3 regions of the Achromobacter sp. AONIH1 genome follow, and region 2 is predicted to be linked to each of the others. Evidence: predicted binding sites of a transcription regulator. Region 2 holds the regulator's gene; each other region holds the start of a gene.
What was found. Region 2 encodes HrcA, which represses chaperone genes, less so after heat shock. Its sites were predicted from a motif close to TTAGCACTCNNNNNNNNNGAGTGCTAA; they were not measured.

Region 1: groES (co-chaperone GroES) is a predicted target of HrcA. The motif match lies at 1,434-1,460, and genes of this name have one in related genera.
Region 3: rpoH (RNA polymerase sigma factor RpoH) is a predicted target of HrcA. The motif match lies at 2,377-2,403, and genes of this name have one in related genera.

What each region holds. Positions count from the first base shown of each region.
Region 1 covers NZ_CP026124.1:6,630,862-6,634,919, reverse strand. The annotation lists gene groL (chaperonin GroEL) at 1-1,048, opposite strand, end outside; gene groES (co-chaperone GroES) at 1,088-1,375, opposite strand; gene C2U31_RS30260 (tripartite tricarboxylate transporter substrate binding protein) at 2,085-3,068, shown strand; gene C2U31_RS30255 (cupin domain-containing protein) at 3,153-3,578, opposite strand; gene C2U31_RS30250 (AraC family transcriptional regulator) at 3,710-4,058, shown strand, end outside.
Region 2 covers NZ_CP026124.1:2,436,377-2,440,434, reverse strand. The annotation lists gene C2U31_RS11240 (thioredoxin family protein) at 1-174, opposite strand, end outside; gene grpE (nucleotide exchange factor GrpE) at 196-753, opposite strand; gene C2U31_RS11230 (hypothetical protein) at 875-1,114, opposite strand; gene hemH (ferrochelatase) at 1,127-2,218, opposite strand; gene hrcA (heat-inducible transcriptional repressor HrcA) at 2,265-3,269, opposite strand; gene C2U31_RS11215 (NAD kinase) at 3,413-4,058, shown strand, end outside.
Region 3 covers NZ_CP026124.1:1,293,826-1,297,883, forward strand. The annotation lists gene C2U31_RS06000 (hypothetical protein) at 1-241, opposite strand, end outside; gene fghA (S-formylglutathione hydrolase) at 614-1,480, shown strand; gene C2U31_RS06010 (hypothetical protein) at 1,570-2,259, shown strand; gene rpoH (RNA polymerase sigma factor RpoH) at 2,414-3,334, shown strand; gene C2U31_RS06020 (phosphodiesterase) at 3,714-4,058, opposite strand, start outside.

The DNA of each region.
Region 1 (4,058 bases), 2.5 Mb from region 2:
GGATCTGCTTGACGCGAGCTTCGATCGACTTGCTGTCGCCAGCGCCGTCGATGATGGTCGTGTTTTCCTTGCCCACTTCGATGCGCTTGGCTTGGCCCAGTTCAGCCAGGCCGGCCTTTTCCAGCGACATGCCGGTTTCTTCGGAGATCACCGTGCCGCCCGTCAGGATGGCGATGTCTTCCAGCATGGCCTTGCGGCGGTCGCCGAAGCCCGGCGCCTTGACGGCGGTGGTCTTCAGGATGCCACGGATGTTGTTCACCACCAGGGTGGCCAGCGCTTCGCCTTCGACGTCTTCGGCGATGATCAGCAGCGGACGGCTCGACTTGGCGACTTGTTCCAGCACGGGCAGCAGGTCACGGATGTTGCTGATCTTCTTGTCGAAGATCAGGACGAACGGGTCGTCCAGGGCGGCAACTTGCTTGTCCGGGTTGTTGATGAAGTAGGGCGACAGGTAGCCGCGGTCGAATTGCATGCCTTCGACGACGTCCAGCTCGTTTTCCAGCGACTTGCCGTCTTCGACGGTGATGACGCCTTCCTTGCCGACCTTGTCCATCGCGTCAGCGATGATCTGGCCGATGGAGGTGTCGCTGTTGGCCGAGATCGAGCCGACCTGGGCGATTTCCTTGCTGGTCGTGACCGGCTTGGATTGCTTCTTCAGTTCGGCGACGGCGGCGGCGACGGCCTTGTCGATGCCGCGCTTCAGGTCGATCGGGTTGAAACCGGCGGCAACGTACTTCAGGCCTTCCTGAACGATGGCCTGGGCCAGCACGGTGGCGGTGGTGGTGCCGTCACCGGCGTTGTCGGAGGTCTTGGAGGCGACGTCCTTGACCAGCTGGGCGCCGATGTTCTCGAACTTGTCCTTCAGTTCGATTTCCTTGGCGACGGACACGCCGTCCTTGGTCACGGTCGGGGCGCCGAACGAGCGCTCCAGCACGACGTTGCGACCCTTGGGGCCCAGGGTGGTCTTGACGGCGTTGGCGAGAACATTCACGCCACGGACGATGCGCACTCGGGCGTCGTCACCGAACAGTACTTGCTTGGCAGCCATTTTTATCAGCTTCCTTCGAAAATTCGTTTAGGCGGGGATTTACTGGATCACGGCGAGGATTTCGTCCTCGCGGATGACGAGCAGCTCTTCGCCATCAACCTTCACCGACTGGCCGGCATACTTGCCGAACAGCACCTTGTCGCCAGCCTTCAGGTCGACCGGCAGGATCTTGCCGTCTTCGGTCTTCTTGCCCGGGCCAACGGCGACGACTTCGCCTTGGTCCGGCTTTTCAGCGGCGCTGTCCGGGATGACGATGCCCGAGGCGGTCTTGCGCTCGTTGTCCAGGCGTTTGACGATCACGCGATCGTGCAGGGGACGCAGGGCCATGAGGAACTCCTGTTTCTAGAAGAGATTTGAAATGGTTCGGGGTGCCCCGGGAGCGTTGTTAGCACTCACCGGTGTCGAGTGCTAATTATAGGGATGAAGTTTTGGGCTTCAAGGGGGGGAGGGGGGCTGTTACATATTCGATGCGGATTGCTCTGACCCTAATTTTCTATCGACATTCGTTCGACTTGGGACTGGGCTCGCCCACGTTGGCGTCCTGAACGCGGTGTCGATGGCCTGTTCATGCGGCTTGTGGCCAGACTTTTGGACGGCGGGCATCAAAATTCGGCAAGCAGGAGGCCATGCATCGACATTCCATGAAGGAGGCGTTCTTGTTCATCCAAGTCGCCGGCAAGGCAATTCCCAGATATCCATCAATGGTTCCACCGTGCAAGCTGATTCCCCCGGACAACGCGCTTCGCATGGCTGCGCGAATCCGGGCGGAAGCGATGGCGGCGGCGTGGCATGAGACCGGGAGGCTTGCATGGGAGCCATCCCATTTTTTGTTTGCACGACAGCCGTGTCGATAAGCTGCGCGTGTCGCCGGAAATTCATAGGGTTATTCGGGATTCTTTATGCTTAAACTTTTGTGAAGAATGAGCAACCAATGCAGGACCGCCGCCGCGATGAGGCATCAAGGCGGTTCACCGTGGCGCGGTGCGTGGCGCATCGTGCACGGGATCGCGGGGTGGCCCCCCATAAGGAGAATCGCATGCTGCTGCGTAGACGCTGTCTGGCCATGATGATGCTGGCGCTGACTGGCTGGGCAACGGGCAGCCATGCGCAAACACCGTCTCAGCCCTGGCCTGTCAAGCCCGTGCGCCTGGTCGTGGGGCTGGCGCCCGGAGGGCTGGTCGACGTGCTGGCGCGCACCGTGCAGCCGCACCTGGCCGAGGCCTTGAAGCAGACCGTTATCGTGGAGAATCGGGGCGGTGCGGGCGGCAACGTGGCGGGAGCCGAAGTTGCGCGCAACGGCGGGGACAACCATAGCTTCCTGCTCAATCCGTCGACGACCGAATCGGTCAATCCACTGATGTTCGCCAGCATGCCGTTCAATCCGCAGCGGGACCTGCGGCCGGTTGCGTTGCTGGCCAACAGCCAGTTGTTCCTGTTTGTCCGGTCTTCGCTTGGCGTCGATACGCTCGAAGCGTTCGTGGAGTACGCGCGCAAGCGGCCCGATCCGCTCAATTACGGTTCGGCCGGAAACGGCACGACGCCGCATCTGGCGGGCGAGCTGCTCAAGCAGGCGACTGGCATCCCGGCTACCCATGCACCGTATCGCGGCGTGGCGCCGGCGATACAAGATCTGGCGGCAGGCCAGATCGACTTCGCGTTTGGACCCGCCACGGTCTTTCCCATGGTGCAGGCGGGCAAGCTGAAGGTACTGGCGGTGGCGAGCCGGCAACGCGCCGCCGTTGTGCCCGACATACGAACCTTCTCCGAGGCCGGTATCGATGGGGTTTTCGCGGACAGCCTGTTCGGCGTGTATGCCGCCGCTGGCACCCGCGATGATGTGGTCGATCGCATGAACGCCGAAATTAACAAAGTGCTTGCGCGGCCGGAGATCCAGGCGCGCTTTCTGGATGCGGGCGCCGAGGCGCTACCGCTGAGCGTGGCCGACTATGCCGCGCGCGTGCGCGACGAAAAGAAATTGTTCGCCCCGTTGGTGAATGCGTTGGGGCTGAAGGAACCGTAGACAGAACAACAATAAAGGCTGCGCCAGCGACCCGCATGCCCTCGGCTTCGGCTGCCGCGTTGTCGCGGCAGTGGCCCTTGCGGCTCATGCTGGCGCCACAGGCTGCGGCGAGTCAACGGGGCGCGGATCGTCGCCCCGCGACGACAGGCTTGGGCCGGAGATCGTCATCAGCCTGACCGGCGCATGGGCGTGCTGGCGATGCCACAGTCCTTTGGGTACGATACAGACGCATCCCTGCCGCAGCATTTCCGTTTGTGCTCCCGCGTCAGTCAAGATCGTGATCTCGACCTCGCCTTCGACGGCATAAAGAAGCTCATCGGTATCGGGATGGTTTTCCCAGGGCGCCAGTCCGACAAAGCCGCCGATGAACAGGCCGCCGCTGCCGAAGGCCGCCTGCATCGGAAAGGCATCGGCGTCGTCCTCCTGCTCCACGCCACGGCTGAGGTCGGCCAGCGGCAGGCCGGCGAGGATTTCATTGACGTTGAAGATACGCAAGGGTTTCTGATCCATGCCGCATTCCTGAAATGATCGGGAAGGACATTCTGGACGGCAAGGCCGGTCGCGTCTTGAAGAAAAGTTACCTGGCCGCGTGACGCACGGCCCGGGAAGGAGCGTCCCATGGCTGGAATTCGCCTGTACCGATGGTCATCGACCCGCCCGGGCATCCCGGGCGTCTGCCGGTCATAGCCATGCGGGATTGGATCGAGACGTCGGCGGGCCCGCTGCCGCCAAGCATGCAAGGCGTCACCTTGCGGCGCAGGGCGCCGCAGGCCATGCTGCGGCACGACGTGGTCGATATTTCCGGCTATCAGGAAAACGTGATCGAGCGCATCCGGCAACTGCAGCCCGCGCGCCTGGAAATCCCCTGGATCATCAGTTTCGGTGAGCCGTTCGCGATCAGGATCGGCGAGGCCTCGCGCCCCGCCATCATGGGCGGCAGCTTCGTCGCCGGCCTGGTCGCCGGCCCCGCACTGATCGAATCGGGGGGCG
Region 2 (4,058 bases):
CAGGGCGGTCTGCTTGAAGATATTGCAGTTGTAGCAGTCCTGCCCCCACAGGAACACGCAGCGCAGATCGTCGCCCGGCGCCTGGACCACGGCCGCGTCGAAACCGGCGGAATCGACACGGCGCATGCCGAAGGCCTCGAAAAAGCTGGCCGGGTCGAATTGGGGCGCGCTCATGGCGGGGGGGATCGTCCGGTTTCAGCCCTGGCCGGCGGACACCACCACCAATGCGGGCCGCAGCGTGCGGTCGGCAATGGCGTAGCCCTTCTGCAGCAGCTGCAACACGGTGTTGGCGGGCTGATCGGCCGGCACCGACGAAATCGCCTGGTGCAGGTGCGGATCGAACTTGTCGCCCTGGGCCGGCGCGATTTCCTTGAGCAGGTTGCGCTCGAAGGCGGCGGCCAGCTGCTTCAGGGTCACTTCCACGCCTTCGCGCAGGGTGTCCACGGTCTGTTCGGGCTGGGCCAGCGCGGCTTCCAGGCTGTCCTTGACCGGAACCAGGCTCTCGGCGAACGACTCGATGCCGAACTTGCGGGCCTTGGACACGTCTTCCTGGGCGCGACGGCGCACGTTCTCGGCTTCCGCGCGCACGCGCAGCAGCTGGTCATGCTGTTCATTGACGGTGGCCTGGGCGGCGTCCAGTTGGGCGCGCAGCTCGTTCAGCTCGGCCAGCAGGTCGTCCTGGGCGGCGGGGGCCGCGTCGGCGGCGGCGCCGTGCTCGGGCGTCTGGTCTGCGGGCTCGTGGGGTGCCGTCATGGGGAATCCTCCAAAAAGAATGGCTTTCGCAGACATGAATGGGGGCCAATACCCCTATTTCAAGCCCGGGATAGCGAAATATTCCCCGGCGGCGGAACCTTTGCGAAAAATCGGGGTCGCCCTACTTTTTTCTGTGCGGCTGGGCGGGCGCGGCCGGATCACTGGCGGGAAAGCTGTCCTTCAGCGCCCGGTCGACCCGGGCCTCATCCGTTTCCGGCTCGGGATGGACGGCGATGGGGTCGCTGGCGGGAAAGGTCTCGGCCAGCGCCTCGTCCAGCTCATGCTCGACCTGATCCTCGTCCACCGGGGTAGCCACCGTCCCCTTTTTCACGGTCTTGCCAGTCTTGGGATCATGATGCATGAGCCTGCTCCTTCAAGTCGGTGAGTGCGCGCCCCACCCTTGCAGATGCCTGGCCGTCAAGCCTGCCAGGCCGGCGATCCAGGCCGGATCGTCGTTCAGGGCGGGAATGTAGCGGAACTGCCTGCCGCCGGCCTCGAGGAAGGCATGGCGGCATTCCTGGCTGATTTCCTCCAGGGTTTCCAGACAGTCTGCCACAAAACCCGGGCACACCACGTCCACGTCCGTCACGCCGGCGGCGGCCAGCATCTTGAGCGTGGGCTCGGTATAGGGCTCCAGCCAGCGGGCCGCGCCGAAGCGGCTCTGGAAGGTGACTTCGATCTGCTCGCGCGGCAGCGACAGACGCTGCGACAGCAGCCGCGCCGTTTCCATGCAATCGCGGTAGTAGGGGTCGCCCAGCTCGATCGAGTAGCGCGGCAGGCCGTGGAAACTCATCACCAGCTTCTGCGGACGACCATGCTCGCGCCAATAGGATTCGATGCGGCCGGCCAGCGCGTCCAGGTAGAACGCGTCTTCATGAAAACGCTTGATGAAGCGCAGCTCCGGCTGGTCGCGCAGACGCCCCGCGTGGCGGGTCACGGCGTCCACCACCGTGGCGGTGGTGCTGGCGGCGTACTGCGGATAGAGCGGCACGGTCAGGATGCGCTCGCAGCCCTGCGCGCGCAGCCGGCCGATCGCGTCCGGGATCGACGGGTTGCCATAGCGCATGCCCAGTTCCACCGTCGCGTCCACGCCCGCCTCGCGCAGCGCCGCGGCCACGCCCTCGGCCTGGCGGCGGCTGTAGACCATCAGCGGCGAGCCGTCCTGCAGCCAGATGCCGGCGTAGCGCGGCGCCAGCTTCTTCGGGCGCAGGGTCAGCACCAGGCCATGCAATATCGGCTTCCACAGATAGCGCGGAATTTCGATCACGCGCGGGTCGGACAGGAATTCGCCCAGGTACTTGCGGATATCCCTGGCCGTGGGAGCGTCCGGGGTGCCCAGGTTCACCAGCAGCACGCCGACCTTGCCCGGCGCGCGCGGCGGCGGATCCTCGTTGAAGGGATCGTCCTGCTCCGGTTCGGGCAGGTAGCGTTCGGGCCACAGGTACTTGAACAGGCGAAGAAACACAAAAACTCCCCTTCCTCCGCGAGGAGGATGCAGCTTTGACTGGGAACTACTGGTTGTGGCTGAGCGCGTTGGACAGCAGGCGCGCCGTGATGTCCACGATGGGAATGACGCGCTCGTAGGCCATGCGGGTCGGGCCGATCACGCCCAGGGTGCCGACCACCTTGCCGTCGACCCCGTACGGCGCGGTGATGACGGACACCTCTTCCATCGGCACCAGCTGGGAATCGCCGCCGATGTAGATCTGCACGCCCTGCGCGCGGCTGGAGACGTCCAGCAGCTGCAGCAGGTCGGTCTTTTTCTCGAACAGCGCGAACATCTTGCGCAGCCGGTCCATGTCGGAGGCGATGTCGGTCACGTCCAGCAGCTTGCGCTCGCCGGAGATCACCACGGCATCGCCGTCCTCGGCCGCTTCGGCGCTGGCCTCGACCGCGGCCTGCATCAGGCGCGAGATGTCCTCGCGCAGCTGGGCGAGTTCGGTGGACAGCGTGCGGCGCACGGCGTCGAAGGACTTGCCGGCGAAATGGACATTGAAGAAGTTGCCGGCCTCCAGCAGCTCGGACTCGGCGTAGTCGCGCTGCACGAACAGGATGCGGTTCTGCACGTCGCCATCCGGCGTGACGATGATGAGCAGCACGCGCTTGTCGGACAGGCGGATGAATTCGATCTGGCGGAATATCTGGGCGCGCTTGGGCGTGAGCACCACCCCGGCGAACTGGGTCAGGTTGGACAGCAGCGCGGCGGCGGCATTGACGGCCCGGGTGGGCTCGGCCGCCGACAGCATCTCGCCCATGTTGCGCGGTTCCAGCTGGTACGACTGCACCGCCAGCAGGGAATCGACGAACATGCGATAGCCGCGCGGCGTCGGCACGCGCCCGGCCGAGGTGTGGGGCCTGTGGATCAGGCCCAGCTCTTCGAGGTCCGACATGACGTTGCGGATCGTGGCCGGGGAAAGATCGAAGACTTTGGATAGCGTCCGCGAACCCACGGGCTGCCCATCGGCGATATAGCGTTCGATCAACGCCTTCAGTAACGCGCGTGCACGGTCGTCCATGGCGGGTATTTTAGGGAATCTTTTCCAATTGAGGCGATTTTTGTCCCGCAAGCGTATATGCGGCCCCATATAATCGGCAAACTGGCCCATTCCGGGCAAGTGTCGCGTTTTCCAGCGTCGCCTTTTCTGATCCGCTCGCAGCCATGCACTTTCCCACCGTCGCCCTGATCGGCAGATACCAGGACACCGGCCTGGACGCACCGTTGCGGGCGCTCGCGCTCGCGCTCAGGCAGGCCGGTCGGCAGCTGCTGGTCGACGCCGACACGGCGCGCAACACCGGGCTCACCGAATTCCCCGCCGCCTCGCTCGAAGAGATCGGCCAGAACGCCTCGCTGGCGGTGGTCATGGGCGGCGACGGCACCGTGCTGGGCGCGGCGCGCCACCTGGCGCCCTTCGGCGTGCCGCTGGTCGGCATCAACCATGGGCGGCTGGGCTTCATCACCGACATCCCGCTGCAGGACTCGCAGGCCGCGCTGGCGCGCGTGCTGGAAGGCAGCTTCCAGATCGAGGAACGCATGCTGCTCGAGGGCAGCGCCTGGCGCGGCGAACAGCAGCTGTATTCGGCCACCGCGCTGAACGACGTGGTGCTCAACCGCGCCGGCCGCGGAGGCATGATCGAAGTCCGCGTCGAGCTGGACGGCGCGTTCATGTACACGCAGCGCGCCGATGGCCTGATCATCGCCACGCCCACCGGCTCGACCGCCTACGCGCTGTCCGCCAACGGCCCCATCCTGCATCCGGGCATGAACGCCATGGTGCTGGTGCCGGTGGCGCCGCAAACGCTGTCCA
Region 3 (4,058 bases), 1.1 Mb from region 2:
GCATCAGGCGCGGCAAGCCTTCCTCGTCGGCGGGCGTGGCCAGCAGCAGGATGCGATCGTTGGCGAGCAGCCAGGCGTGCACCGACACCCGGTGGCGTTGGGCGGACTCGCCCAGCCAGGTGGCCAGCTGATTCAGGATATCGGCCGGCGCGGGTTGCGACGGCGCTGCCAGGGGCTGGATGAAATTGGCTTGCACCAATTGGGGCAGCCCGGGGGCGTACAGGCGGGGCAGACGTGCCATAGTGTCAGCGCTTGCGCATCCGGAAGAACGGGATGTCTTCTCTCACGTATATAAATAGTGCCACGGTGGCCGCCGGTCAAGCCCCCTGATCACAAACTGGGCACGGAAGCCGGGATTTTTTGCAATGGTTCGTACCCAGACCGCGCCGCCCGTTCCGGGCGGCAAGCCCGCGTAGACGGGCACAGCCTGGGGACAAACCAGATGCCGGTCGTCCGTGAGGCGCAGGTTAACATTTGGCGACGGAACGTCGTACCGTGGATATACCCTAATCCCTAAGGATGTCCACGCCGCGATCCGGCCCGTCCACTCCCCCCCCTTCCCCGGCCCGCAAGTCAGGGCGCATCTTTCAACCCGAATCCGGAGGACTCCCGCATGGCCGCCGCCTTGGAACTCATTTCCCAGCATCGCTGCTTCGGCGGCTCGCAGCGCTATTACCGCCACGACTCGGCGGAGATCGGCCTGCCGATGCGCTTTTCCGTCTTCGTGCCGCCGCAGGCCGAACAAGGCCCGGTGCCGGTGCTGTTCTACCTGGCCGGGCTGACCTGCACCGAGGAAACCTTCATGATCAAGGCCGGCGCGCAGCGCGTCGCTGCCGAACTGGGCGTGATGCTGGTGGCGCCGGACACCAGTCCGCGCGGCGCCAACGTGCCGGGCGAGGACGAAAGCTGGGACCTGGGCACTGGCGCGGGCTTCTATCTGGACGCCACCATGCCCGCCTGGAGCCGCCACTACCGCATGGACAGCTACGTCACCCGCGAGCTGCACGCCATCGCCACGGGCGGCGAATTGCCCGGCGACGCCGGGCGCGCCGGCATCTTCGGCCATTCCATGGGCGGCCATGGCGCGCTGGTGCTGGCCTTGCGCAACCCGGGCAAGTACCGCTCGGTCTCGGCCTTCGCGCCGATCGCCGCGCCCAGCCGCTGCCCCTGGGGCAAGAAGGCGTTCGGCGCCTATCTGGGCGACGACGTCCAGGCCTGGGCCGCTTATGACGCGTCGGCGCTGATGGCGCGGCTGCGCCAGCCTTTCCCCGGCGGCATCCTGGTCGATCAGGGCCAGGCCGATCAGTTCCTGGCCGAACAGTTGTATCCCGAGGTTTTCGAAGCCGCCTGCGCCCAGGCAGGTCAGCCGTTGACGCTGCGCCGCCACGAGGGCTACGACCACGGCTATTACTTCATCTCCACCTTCATCGAGGATCACATCCGGTTTCACGTCGAGCAGCTTGGAAAGCCGGCGGCCTGAAACCGCGCTTCTATACTGGTCGGCCTGCCGCCGCAGGCCGGCGCCGCGCCCGGTCCGCGGCGTTCTTGTCCTGATGAGGAACGCCTGATTTGATCAACGGTTTCGCTCCCTTCGCCTGGATCCTGCTGGGCGCCGTCGTGGTCCTGCTGCCGGGCCTGTTCATGCTGCTGGGCCGGGGCGGCCCGAAAGATGAGCGCGGTCGCCGCCTCTTCCAGTTCCGGCCGGTGCGGCGCCTGTTCGGGCTGATGCTGGTGGCGCTGGGCTGCGTGTCGGGCCTGTTGGCCCTGTCGCTGGTGCAGTTCTTCCGCCTGACCACGGACGCGCCCGTCGCGCGTCTCGAAGTCCGCCAACAGGGTGACGGCCAGTTCCAGGTGCGCGCGAGCGCGCCTGGCATCGGCGAGAAGCAATATGTACTGTATGGCGATCAGTGGCAGATCGACGCCCGCGTGGTGCGCTGGAAGCTGCCTGCCCTGATGGCGGGCGTGCCGCCGTTGTACCGGCTGGAACGGCTGTCCGGCCGCTATGGCGACGCCGCGCGCGAAGCTGCCGCCACGCGCTCGGTCCACTCGCTGGACGACTGGCCGGCGCCCGACCTGGGCTCGTTGAAGAAGAGCTTCCCGAACTGGTTTCCGTTCGTCGATGTGCAGTTCGGCAGCGGCGCCTACATGCCCTTGTTCGACGGGGCCCGCTACCAGGTCTTCCTGGATCCCCGGGGCGCGCTGTTCGCCCGCCCGGACGGACAGGCCACGGAGGAAGGGCTCAAGCGCCTGGGCTGGTGAGACTGAGCTTGCCCCCGGTCGCCACGGGCGGGCGGACGTCCCTCTCGACGTTCGCCAGCAAAAATAAATGGGGTCGCGTCAATGGGAACGAAACTTTGACGCGCCGCAATAGTCGAATTAGCACTCCCACAACCAGAGTGCTAAGATCGAATCCATGTCGCTTTCCCTGAGCTTTCCGGAGACCTCCGCCATGAAGCAACCCAGTACCTCGTTGGCCGCTTCCGGCAACGCCCTGGCGTTGGCCATCGCCAATCCGGGCGCGCTGGGCACGATCGACGCGTACATTTCGGCCGTGAACCGCCTGCCGGTGCTGTCGGCCGAGCGCGAAACCGAGCTGGGCCGTCGCCTGCGCGACCAGGAAGACCTGTCCGCCGCCCGCGAGCTGGTGCTGTCGCACCTGCGCCTGGTGGTTTCCGTGGCGCGCCAGTATCTCGGCTACGGCCTGCCGCATGCTGACCTGATCCAGGAAGGCAACGTCGGCTTGATGAAGGCCGTCAAGCGTTTCGACCCCGAGCGCGGCGTGCGCCTGGTGTCCTTCGCCGTGCACTGGATCAAGGCCGAGATCCACGAATACATCATTCGCAACTGGCGCCTGGTCAAGGTCGCCACCACCAAGGCGCAGCGCAAACTGTTCTTCAACCTGCGCAGCATGCGCCCGGACGGCCAGACGCTGGACCCGGAACAGGTCGACCATATCGCGCAGGAATTGAACGTTCGCCGCGAGGACGTCAGCGAAATGGAAGTGCGCATGTCCGGCCGCGACATGTCGCTCGAAAACCAGGACGATGACGATGACAGCTACGCGCCCATCGCCTATCTGTCCGACGAAGGCCGCCAGGAGCCGACCCGAGTGCTGGAACGCGCCGCGCGCGACCACATGCAGAGCGCTGGTCTGAATGGCGCGCTCGATGCGCTGGATCCGCGCTCGCGCCGCATCGTCGAGGCGCGCTGGCTGCAGGACGACGGCGGCGCCACGCTACATGAGCTGGCGCAGGAGTTCGGCGTGTCGGCCGAGCGCATCCGCCAGATCGAGGCCGCCGCGCTGAAGAAGATGCGCGGCACGCTGGCTGCCTGAAGCCGCAATGCCAGACAAGCCCGGGGCCGCGCAAGCGGCCCTTTGCTTTTGCGGCAAGCCGATAGCGAGCCATCGCGCGAGTCTGCGCCTGATATCTATGGTCATCGTTGCATCAATAAATTGATACAACTTCGCTAAGGAATTTCACCAGATTGCCGAAACTTAATCGGGTGGGTCGCGCCTAACTTCATGTAGACCGCGAACTCCGGTTAGCAGTCTTGTCATCCGTCTCGGCTTCTCCTCTTTCCCCTCCCCTATGAGACGGATGCTTGCGGGGCACCTGTATATACCGGTGCCCCGATTTTTTTGCGCGCGTGATTCGCAGCCGCGCACGGATCGCACCACCAGGCGGTGCGTCATGGGCGGCGGTTGGTGTTCTTCAGGCGGCCCGCGCAGCCTCGGCGGCGTTCACGGCAGGTTCCTGCACCCGCCGCACGCCGGTCGCCAGCGAACCATCCTTGTACAGCTTGATCCATCGGTAGCCCGGCGCCTTGCCGTCGACCACGTGCCGGCCGTCGCGCACGCTGAACTGGAAGCAGGTCGAGGGCGTGGCCAGGATGCGCAGATTGTGCCGGCGACGATCGAATTCATGATGCACGTGGCCCCACAGCAGCACGCGCGCCTGCGGCCAGCGCGCCAGCAGCTGGAACAGGCGTTGCGGGTTGTCGATCATCATGGTGTCGTGCCAGTGCGTGATCGGCATGGCGTTGTGATGCGTGGCGAC